4 regions of the Methylobacterium sp. E-016 genome follow, and region 1 is predicted to be linked to each of the others. Evidence: predicted binding sites of a transcription regulator. Region 1 holds the regulator's gene; each other region holds the start of a gene.
The links. Region 1 encodes LexA, which represses DNA repair genes until DNA is damaged. Its sites were predicted from a motif close to TGTTCNNNNTGTGTTCNG; they were not measured.
Positions count from the first base shown of each region.

Region 2: a site for LexA is predicted at 1,168-1,185, ahead of dinB (DNA polymerase IV). Genes of this name have one in related genera too.
Region 3: a site for LexA is predicted at 933-950, ahead of MKK68_RS06770 (DUF3072 domain-containing protein). Genes of this name have one in related genera too.
Region 4: a site for LexA is predicted at 802-819, ahead of ruvC (crossover junction endodeoxyribonuclease RuvC). Genes of this name have one in related genera too.

Region 1 covers NZ_JAKSYF010000072.1:68,967-71,161, forward strand. The annotation lists gene MKK68_RS07630 (ComEC/Rec2 family competence protein) at 1-930, shown strand, start outside; gene lexA (transcriptional repressor LexA) at 924-1,664, opposite strand; gene MKK68_RS07640 (NAD(P)-dependent oxidoreductase) at 1,836-2,195, opposite strand, start outside.
Region 2 covers NZ_JAKSYF010000204.1:29,354-31,548, forward strand. The annotation lists gene dinB (DNA polymerase IV) at 41-1,081, opposite strand; gene MKK68_RS29025 (FtsB family cell division protein) at 1,303-1,614, shown strand; gene pdhA (pyruvate dehydrogenase (acetyl-transferring) E1 component subunit alpha) at 1,825-2,195, shown strand, end outside.
Region 3 covers NZ_JAKSYF010000064.1:48,710-50,904, forward strand. The annotation lists gene MKK68_RS06765 (branched-chain amino acid aminotransferase) at 1-835, shown strand, start outside; gene MKK68_RS06770 (DUF3072 domain-containing protein) at 963-1,259, shown strand; gene MKK68_RS06775 (Flp family type IVb pilin) at 1,481-1,690, shown strand; gene MKK68_RS06780 (DUF937 domain-containing protein) at 1,697-2,195, opposite strand, start outside.
Region 4 covers NZ_JAKSYF010000115.1:106,765-108,959, reverse strand. The annotation lists gene MKK68_RS14860 (YebC/PmpR family DNA-binding transcriptional regulator) at 1-387, shown strand, start outside; gene MKK68_RS14855 (hypothetical protein) at 398-688, opposite strand; gene ruvC (crossover junction endodeoxyribonuclease RuvC) at 867-1,430, shown strand; gene MKK68_RS14845 (YceI family protein) at 1,437-2,051, opposite strand.

The sequences.
Region 1 (2,195 bases):
GCGCTCACCCTGCCGCTGGTCTCGCTCGCGGTGATGCCGGCGGCGGTGCTGGGCATCGTCGCCTACCCGTTCGCCCTCGACCAGCCGGTCTGGTGGCTGATGGGACTGGCGGTGCGCGGCATGCTGACCATCTCCAGCTGGATCCAGGGGCTCGGGCGCGCCAACGTCGTGGTCCCGGCCTTCGGCACCGCCGCGCTCGGGTGCCTCGCCGCGGGGCTGCTGCTCGCGACGCTCCCGGTCTCGCGCCTACGCTGGCTCGCCCTGCCGCCGGCGCTGCTTGGGCTCGGCTTGGCGACGATGCCGGCCCGCTACGACATCTACGTCGACCGCCAGGGCAGCGGGGCGGCGGTGCGCCGCGCCGACGGCAGCCTCGTCGCCCTCGGGCGGCCGTCGAACTTCGTGCTGGAGCAGTGGCTGAAGGCCGACGGCGACGGCAGGCCGGGCGCGCAGGCGACGGGCGGTTCCGTTTGTGACCGGATCGGATGCACGCTTCGGTTGGCCGACGGGCGCGCGGTGGCGCTTCTGAAGGATCGCCGCGGCTTCGCGCAGGATTGCGCCAAGGCCTCGGTGCTGATCACGGCGCTCGCCGCACCGCCGGGCTGCGCCGCCGCCCTCGTCATCGATCGCGCCTACCTCGCCAGCCACGGCGCCGTGGCGATCCGCGTCGAGTCGAATGGCTTCATTCTGGCCGACACGCATGAGCCGGGACGGACGCTGCCGTGGCGCCCCGCGATGGTCCGTCCCCCGCCCCAGGGAACGGATGACGCGGCAGCGGGCGGATCGTCGCCCGCGGCCGAGCCCAAGCCGAAGGACGTCCCGTTCCAGGGCATGGCCGTACCGCCCCCCCGGGCGGAGGACGCCGACCCGGCACCCGACGATCCGGCCGCGGACGGCCCGAACCCGGAGATGCCGGGCGAGACCCTTCAGTAACGGCGCACGAGGCTAACCAGGCGGCCCTGGATCTGCACCCGATCCGGCCCGAGCACGCGGGTCTCGTAGGCCGGGTTCGCGGCTTCGAGCGCGATCGAGGAGCCGCGACGGCGCAGCCGCTTCAGCGTCGCCTCCTCGTCGTCGATCAGCGCCACGATGATGTCGCCGGTGTTGGCGGTGTCCTGCTTGCGGATGACCACGAGGTCGCCGTCGAGGATGCCCGCCTCGACCATCGAGTCGCCGCGGACCTCCAGGGCGTAGTGCTCGCCGCCGGCCAGGAAGTCCGGCGACATGGTGATCGCGTGGCTCTGGTTCTGGATCGCCGAGATCGGCGTGCCGGCCGCGATCCGGCCCATCACCGGGATCGACACCGCGCGACCGCTGTCGTCGACCATCTGCGTCGTGGAAGGACGCGGCGGCACGGCCTTCGAGCGCCCGCCCTCGACCACGCTCGGGGTGAACCGGCGCGGCGCGGCGGGAGCTGCCGGCACCGGGGCGGGCGCGCTGGAGCGGCCGGCGCCGTCGGGCATGCGCAGCACCTCGATCGCCCGAGCCCGATTCGGAAGCCGGCGCAGGAAGCCGCGCTCCTCCAGGGCGGTGATCAGCCGGTGGATGCCGGATTTCGACTTGAGATCGAGGGCATCCTTCATCTCGTCGAACGACGGCGGAACACCGTCCTCGCGCATCCGCTCGTCGATGAATCGCAGGAGATCCAGCTGTTTACGGGTCAGCATCGGCGCGGCTCGCAAGAATGCGCGGCCACACGAAGGTGGAGCCGCAGAAACAAAACACGAACACGTTAAACGTTCGTCAAGTGTTCCGCAAGGGTTCTCATCGGCCGATCCGACCGGTGCGTCGAATTTCGTCGCGCGCCGAGCCCCTTTTCGATCGCTGCGCTGCGGGGCTCAGCCCTCGAGGCTGCGGCGCACGGCGCGGGCGGTGACCGCCGAGACGCGCACGTTCGATTCCCGCGTCACGCCGGCGATGTGCGGGGTCAGGATGAGGTTCGGCACGTCGATCAGCGCCGCGCCGCCCGCGGCGTCCACGGGCTCCCGGGCGAACACGTCGAGCGCCGCCCCGCCGAGGTGCCCGGACCGAAGCGCCGCGGCGACCGCGGCCTCGTCCACGACGCCCCCGCGGGCGGCGTTGATCAGGATCGCGCCCGGCCGCATCCGCGCGATCGCCGCCGGCCCGATCATGTCGCGCGTCGCCTCGGTCAGCGGCACGTGCAGCGAGAGCACGTCGCTCGTTGCGACCAGCGCGTC
Region 2 (2,195 bases), on a different contig from region 1:
GCGGCGCCGGCGATCCCGATCGAACGATCGCGGCGACGCCTCAGATCGCCAGGCCGAGCTGCAGCGGTTCCGCGGCGTCGCCGTGGTCGAGGGCCGAGAGCGAGACGCCGAGCAGCCGCACGCTGCGCCGGAGCGGGCGGAGGTCGCGCAGCAGGCCCAGGCTGATCGCCTCCAGGCTGGCGCGGTCGCCGACGGGGGAAGCCAGGGAGCGCGCCCGCGTGACCTGCGCGAAGTCGGAGAACTTCACCTTCAGCGTCACGGTCCGGCCGCGCAGACCCTTGGCGGCGCAGGCCGCCGCGACCTTGTCGAGGATCGGCGCGAGGCGCTCGGCGAGGATTTTGAGGTCGGCGCTGTCGTCGGAGAAGGTGTTCTCGGCACCGATCGACTTGCGGATGCGGTGCGCCCGCACCGGGCGCTCGTCGATGCCGCGGGCCACCCCGTGATAGTAGGGGGCGGCGCTGCCGAGGATGGCGGCCAGATCCTCCAGCGAGCGGGCCTTGAGGTCGCGGCCGGTATGGATGCCGAGGCGGCGCATCTTCGCCTCCGTCACCGGGCCGATGCCGTGGAAGCGGCCGATGGCGAGGTCCTCGACGAAGGCCGGACCCATCTCGGGGGTGATCACGAACAGCGCGTCGGGCTTGCGGTAGTCCGAGGCGACCTTGGCGAGGAACTTGTTGTACGAGACGCCGGCCGAGGCGACGAGTCCGGTGCGCGCGCGGATCGTGGTGCGGATCGCCCGGGCGACGGCGGTGGCGGTCGGCAGGCCCTGCAGGTTCTCGGTGACGTCGAGGTAGGCCTCGTCGAGGGAGAGCGGCTCGATCACCGGCGTGTGCTCGGAGAATACCGTCCGGATCTCCTCCGAGATGCCGCGGTAGACCTCGAAGCGCGGGCGCACGAACACCAGGTCTGGGCAGAGCCGGCGCGCCGTCACCGAGGGCATCGCCGAGCGCACCCCGAAGGCCCGCGCCTCGTAGCTCGCGGCGGCGACCACGCCGCGCTCGCGCGAGCCGCCGACCGCGACCGGCAGGCCGCGCAGGGCCGGGTCGTCGCGCTGCTCGACGGAGGCGTAGAACGCGTCCATGTCGATGTGGATAACTTTCCGCACCGAGGCGGTCACTGCGCTGTCCCGTTCCGCGAGACCGCCGCACCGCAGGGCGGCCGCCTCGATGTTCGATCTTTGTTCCGACTATCCATCACCACGGGGCGCGGTTCAACCCATCCGGGCGCGGCCGTCCACCGCCGAGCGCACGATCGGCGGCCGCGGCAAAGGCTTTGTTAACCGACCCGGACGATGGTCGCGCCATGGTCGTCCGTCGCCGCGTCAGAATGGTCGTTTTGCCTCTCAGCCTCTGGACCCTGTCCGGGCTGGTGGTCGGCTACTTTGTGTACCAGGCCGAGAACGGCAACCGGGGCCTGGAGGCCAAGCGCGCCCTCAAGATCCAGGCCTTCGGGCTCACCCGGGAGCTCGCGGCGGCCAAGGCCGAGCGGGCGACCTGGGAGCACCGCGTCGCGCTGCTGCGCAGCGAGCAGATCGACCGCGACCTGCTGGAGGAGCGCGCCCGGGTCGTCCTCGGCCGGGTGCACGCCAACGACGTGGTCGTCATCGACCCGTGAGCGGGTACCGCCTCCAGTCCCGCGCGCGCGTCCCGGCTTGAGCGCGGCCCGCATCCGCCGTCCCGAGGGGATCATGCCGATCGGGCGTGCGGATCGGGCATGCGGATCGGGTATGACAACCACAAACACCTGTCAGAGCGTCGGCCCTCGCATTCCCGGAGCGCGTGTCCTAAACCGGGAGGGAACAGACGCCAGCACGGGAGCACGCCGATGGATGCCGCGAAAGATGCGGGGCAGCCCAACCCTGCCGCGGAGACGCCGGAGGCCGTGGCGGCCGAGCACCAGCCCGCACCGAACGCGCCGCAATTCACCCGTGAGGAAGACCTCCACGCCTACCACCAGATGCTGCTGATCCGCCGCTTCGAGGAGAAGGCGGGGCAACTCTACGGAATGGGCCTGATCGGCGGGTTCTGCCACCTCTACATCGGCCAGGAGGCGGTCGTCGTCGGCATGCAGATGGCCTCGGTCGACGGCGACCAGGTCATCACCGGCTACCGCGACCACGGCCACATGCTCGCCTGCGGCATGGACCCGAAGGGGGTGATGGCCGAGCTCACCGGCCGCCGCGGCGGCTACAGCCG
Region 3 (2,195 bases), on a different contig from region 1:
CATGGTGCCGTGGCGGGACGCCAAGATCCACGTGCTGAGCCACGGGCTGCATTACGGCTCGTCGGTGTTCGAGGGCGAGCGCGCCTATGGCGGGGTGATCTTCAAGAGCCTCGCCCATGCCGAGCGCCTGCGCCGCTCCGCCGAGCTGCTCGACTTCGCGGTGCCGTATTCGGCCGCCGAGATCGTCGCGGCCAAGGAGGCCGTGCTCAAGGTCAGCGGCCTGCAGGACGCGTATCTCCGCCCGGTCGCCTGGCGCGGCTCGGAGATGATGGGCGTCTCGGCCCAGGGCAACACCATCCACCTGGCGATCGCCGCCTGGGAATGGCCGAGCTACTTCGACGCCGCCACCAAGATGAAGGGCATCCGCCTCGACATCGCCGAGTATCGCCGGCCCGATCCCCGCACCGCCCCCTGCGCCTCGAAGGCGGCGGGCCTGTACATGATCTGCACGATCTCCAAGCACAGGGCCGAGAACAAGGGCTATGCCGACGCGCTGATGCTTGACTTCGAGGACAACGTCGCCGAGTGCACCGGCGCCAACGTGTTCTTCATCCGCGACGGGGCGATCCACACCCCCACCGCCGACCGCTTCCTCAACGGCATCACCCGGCAGACGGTGATCGAGCTGGCCCGCCGCCGCGGCCTCGCGGTCACCGAGCGCCGCATCCGCCCCGAGGAGATGGCCGACTTCTCGGAATGCTTCATCACCGGCTCGGCCGCCGAGGTCACCCCGGTCTCCGAGATCGGGCCCTACCGGTTCGCGCCGGGCGCGATCACCCGGACGCTGATGGACGACTACCTCGCCGAGGTGCAGCCGCAGGCGCGCGCAGCCTGAAGGTTCGCGCAGCCTGAAGGTTCGCGCGGCCTGAGGCGTCTTATCCCCCGCCGGTTCCGGCCGGCGGGGAACCTCGGGGATGCGGGCCGCGTTCTGACGGAACATTCCATGAACGCGTGAGTGCCCGATGACCAAGGCCGCTGCCAAGACCACGGCGAAGTCCGATTCGAAGTCCGACGCCAAGTCCGACACGAAGTCCGCTTCGAACGAGAACCCGAAGACCGACCCGAAGGACGTGTCGAACCAGATCAAGGATCCCGACCAGTGGACCACCGGCGGCGAGCCGATGACCGGTGCGCAGGCCTCCTATCTCAAGACCCTGTCGGAGGAGACCAAGGAGCCCGAGGCGTTCGATCCCGACATCGACAAGGCCGAGGCCTCCAAGCGCATCGACGCCCTGCGCAAGGAAGCCGGCCACGGCTGAGCGGGGCGAAGGCGCCCGCGGGGCCCGCTCCCGACGGGTCGCCCGAGCGCCCATCCCCTCTCGCCGCAAGCGGGGGAGGGGACCCGCAAAACGGCCGGTCGCACGGATCCTGCTTCGGCGGATGCCGCGACCGTCGCCCGTCGCCGATCGAGTTAAAACATCCTCAAGGTCGCGCGGATAGGGTCGCCGTGTGCCGGTTCGGCCGAGGAAGGCGATCATCGATGTCGAGGACGGCCGTCGAACTGTCGAAAGGGGCCGGAGCCGTGCCGCCGAAGCGCCGCTTCGCCGCCGACGCGCGCGGCGCGACGAGCATCGAGTACGCCCTGATCTCGGGGCTGGTCTTCCTGGCCATCGTCGGCAGCCTGCGCCTCTACGCGTCCAAGGTCAGCACCGTCTACCAGACCATCGGAAACGCGGTCAGCCAGAACTGACCAACCTCAGCGCGTCCCCGGCCGGCCCTTGCGCGACCGGTGCGACGCGTCCGGCTCCGAAGCGGGGTCGGCGTTCGGCGTCGTGCCCGAGGGCTTGGCCGCGGCCGCCTTGGCCGGGTCGGCCTCGGCCCAGAACGCCTCGAACAGGCCCTGCATCGCCTTGACGTTCTGTTCCTGAACCTCGGCGCCGGTCTTCAGCATCTGCTGGAACATGCCGCCGGCGGCATCGGGTTCCGGCTTCGGCGCGGGCTTCGAGACCTGGGGCTTCGAGACTGGGGGCCTGGCGGCCTGCTTCTGCGCCTCCGGCGCGGCCTGCGCCGGGACGAACGCCTTCATCATCTCGGCCCAGCCCGGCGCGACCGCGAACGGCGAGGGCGCCGGGGCGGGCGCCGGCTTGGCCTCCGGAGCCTGCTGGTTCAGCAGCATGTGGACGATGCTCGCGACCACCGCGCCGGCCATCATCGGAAGCATCTGGCGCAGCACCTGCGAGCCGACGCCGCTGGCC
Region 4 (2,195 bases), on a different contig from region 1:
GGGAGCCTCGCCGAGACCGGCGCCGTCGCGTTCATGTTCGACCGCGTCGGGGTGGTCGGCTTCGCGGCCTCGGTCGCCGACGCCGACACGATGCTGGAGGCGGCGATCGAGGCCGGCGCCGACGACGTGCGCTCGGACGAATCCGGCCACGAGATCACCTGCGCGCAGGACTCCTTCGGCGAGGTCACCAAGGCCCTGGAGGCGCGCTTCGGCGAGCCGACCCGCACCGGCCTCGTCTGGAAGGCGCAGAACACGATCGACGTCGACGACGAGACCGGCGAGAAGCTGATCCGCCTCGTCGAGGTGATCGAGGACCAGGACGACGTGCAGAACGTCTACGTCAACTTCGCCCTGTCCGACGCGCTGGTGGCCAAGCTCGAGGCCTGAGGCGTGGGCGTCAGCGGGGCGAGGCCGCCCCGCTGCGGTCGCAGCGGTAGGGCGCGACCCCGATCGCCGGGTCCTGCAGCACGCGGCCGCCCGAGGCCTCGCAGCGGACCTGGAAGGAATCGTGCGGCCCCCAGAAGCTCCAGATCGTGAACATCGGCAGCACCATCATCAGGCAGACGCTGCCGATGACCATGCCCGCCGCCCAGGCGTTGCCGCGCAGCGGTTTCGGCGGCTCCGGCCGCATCGGCGGCATCGGCGCGAGGAAGGCCAGGGTCGGCACCAGCCAATCGAGGGTGTTCATCCGCCAGCCCGCCCGAGGTTTCGGCCCGCATCGTGGCGCGCCGCGAAGCCGACGGTAGTTCGATCGCCTCAGTTTCGAAAGTCGGCCAGCCGCGACCGTTTGGCGAAACCCTTCGTTCACGCTATGTGCTCAGACAGAGCCGGTACGGCGTTCCGGCCGTGCGGCCAAGGTCCGGTTCATGACGCCCATCCGCATCCTCGGCATCGATCCGGGCCTGCGCCGCACCGGCTGGGGCGTCGTGACGGTGACGGGGGCGAAGCTCGCCTACGTCGATTGCGGCGTCGTCACCTCGGACGGCGACCTGCCGCTGGCGCTGCGCCTGCGCGAATTGCACGAGGGCATCACCCGGGTCGTGCGGGACTTCTCGCCCAACGAGGTTTCGGTCGAGGAGACCTTCGTCAACAAGGACGCGCAGGCGACGCTCAAGCTCGGGCACGCCCGCGCCATCGCGCTGCTGGTGCCGGCGCTCGCCGGCGTGCCGGTGTTCGAGTACGCGGCGAACCTGATCAAGAAGTCGGTCTGCGGCTCGGGGCATGCCGAGAAGGCGCAGATCCAGGCGATGGTGCGCTTCCTGTTGCCGAAGGCCGAGTTCAAGCTGGCGGATGCGGCCGATGCGCTCGCCATCGCCATCACCCACGTCAACCATCGCGGCGCCCATGCGCTCAAGCGCGCGAACCCGCCGCCCGGCGCGGCCGGGCCGGGCGCCGCGCGGATCGCGGCGGCGTTGGCCAAGCTCGGCTGAGGCAGATCAGTTCACCGCCTTGAACTCGCCTTCGAGGCGCAGGACGACCTCGTCGCCGAGCATCGGCAGGTAGGCGTCGATGCCGAAGTCCGACCGCTTCAGCACGGCGCGGCCGTCGAAGCCGACGGTGTAGGCCTTGTCGACGGGATGGATGCCGGCCTGGTTGAAGGTCGCGTCGAAGGCGACCGGCTTGGTGACGCCGCGCAGCGTCAGGTCGCCGGTGACGCGTGCCGTGGTCGGGCTCGTCGCCTCCACCGCGGTGGCGGCGAAGGTCGCGCTCGGGAACTTCGCGGTGTCGAAGAAGTCGGGCGTCTGGAGATGCGCGTCGAGCTTCGGGTTCACGCCGGTGATGCTGTCGGTGCCGATCGTGACCTTGAGCCGGATCTTGGTCGCGTCCTTGGGGTCGAGGGTCGCGTCGCCGGTGACGTCGGTGATCTGCCCGTAATAGGTCGAGAAGCCGAGATGGCTCAGCGACCAGGTGATCTTGGCGTGGTCGGGATCGAGGCGGTAGGTGCCCGGCCGGACCTGCGTCGGGTCGGCGCTGGGGGCAGTCGCGGTGTCGGCGGCCCGCGCCGGCGAGAGGGCGAGCGTCAGGGCGAGGAGAAGCAAGGGTCCGCGCATCGGGATCGCCTGGGTTGTAACCGACCGTTTCCCTGCCCTGATCCCACGAAGCTCGGCCGCTCTCAAGACTGGCCTGCAGAAAGACTCGCCACGGTTCGCCGGATGGCGGCGATGCGCGGCATTCTGTAGGCAGCGGACGGCACG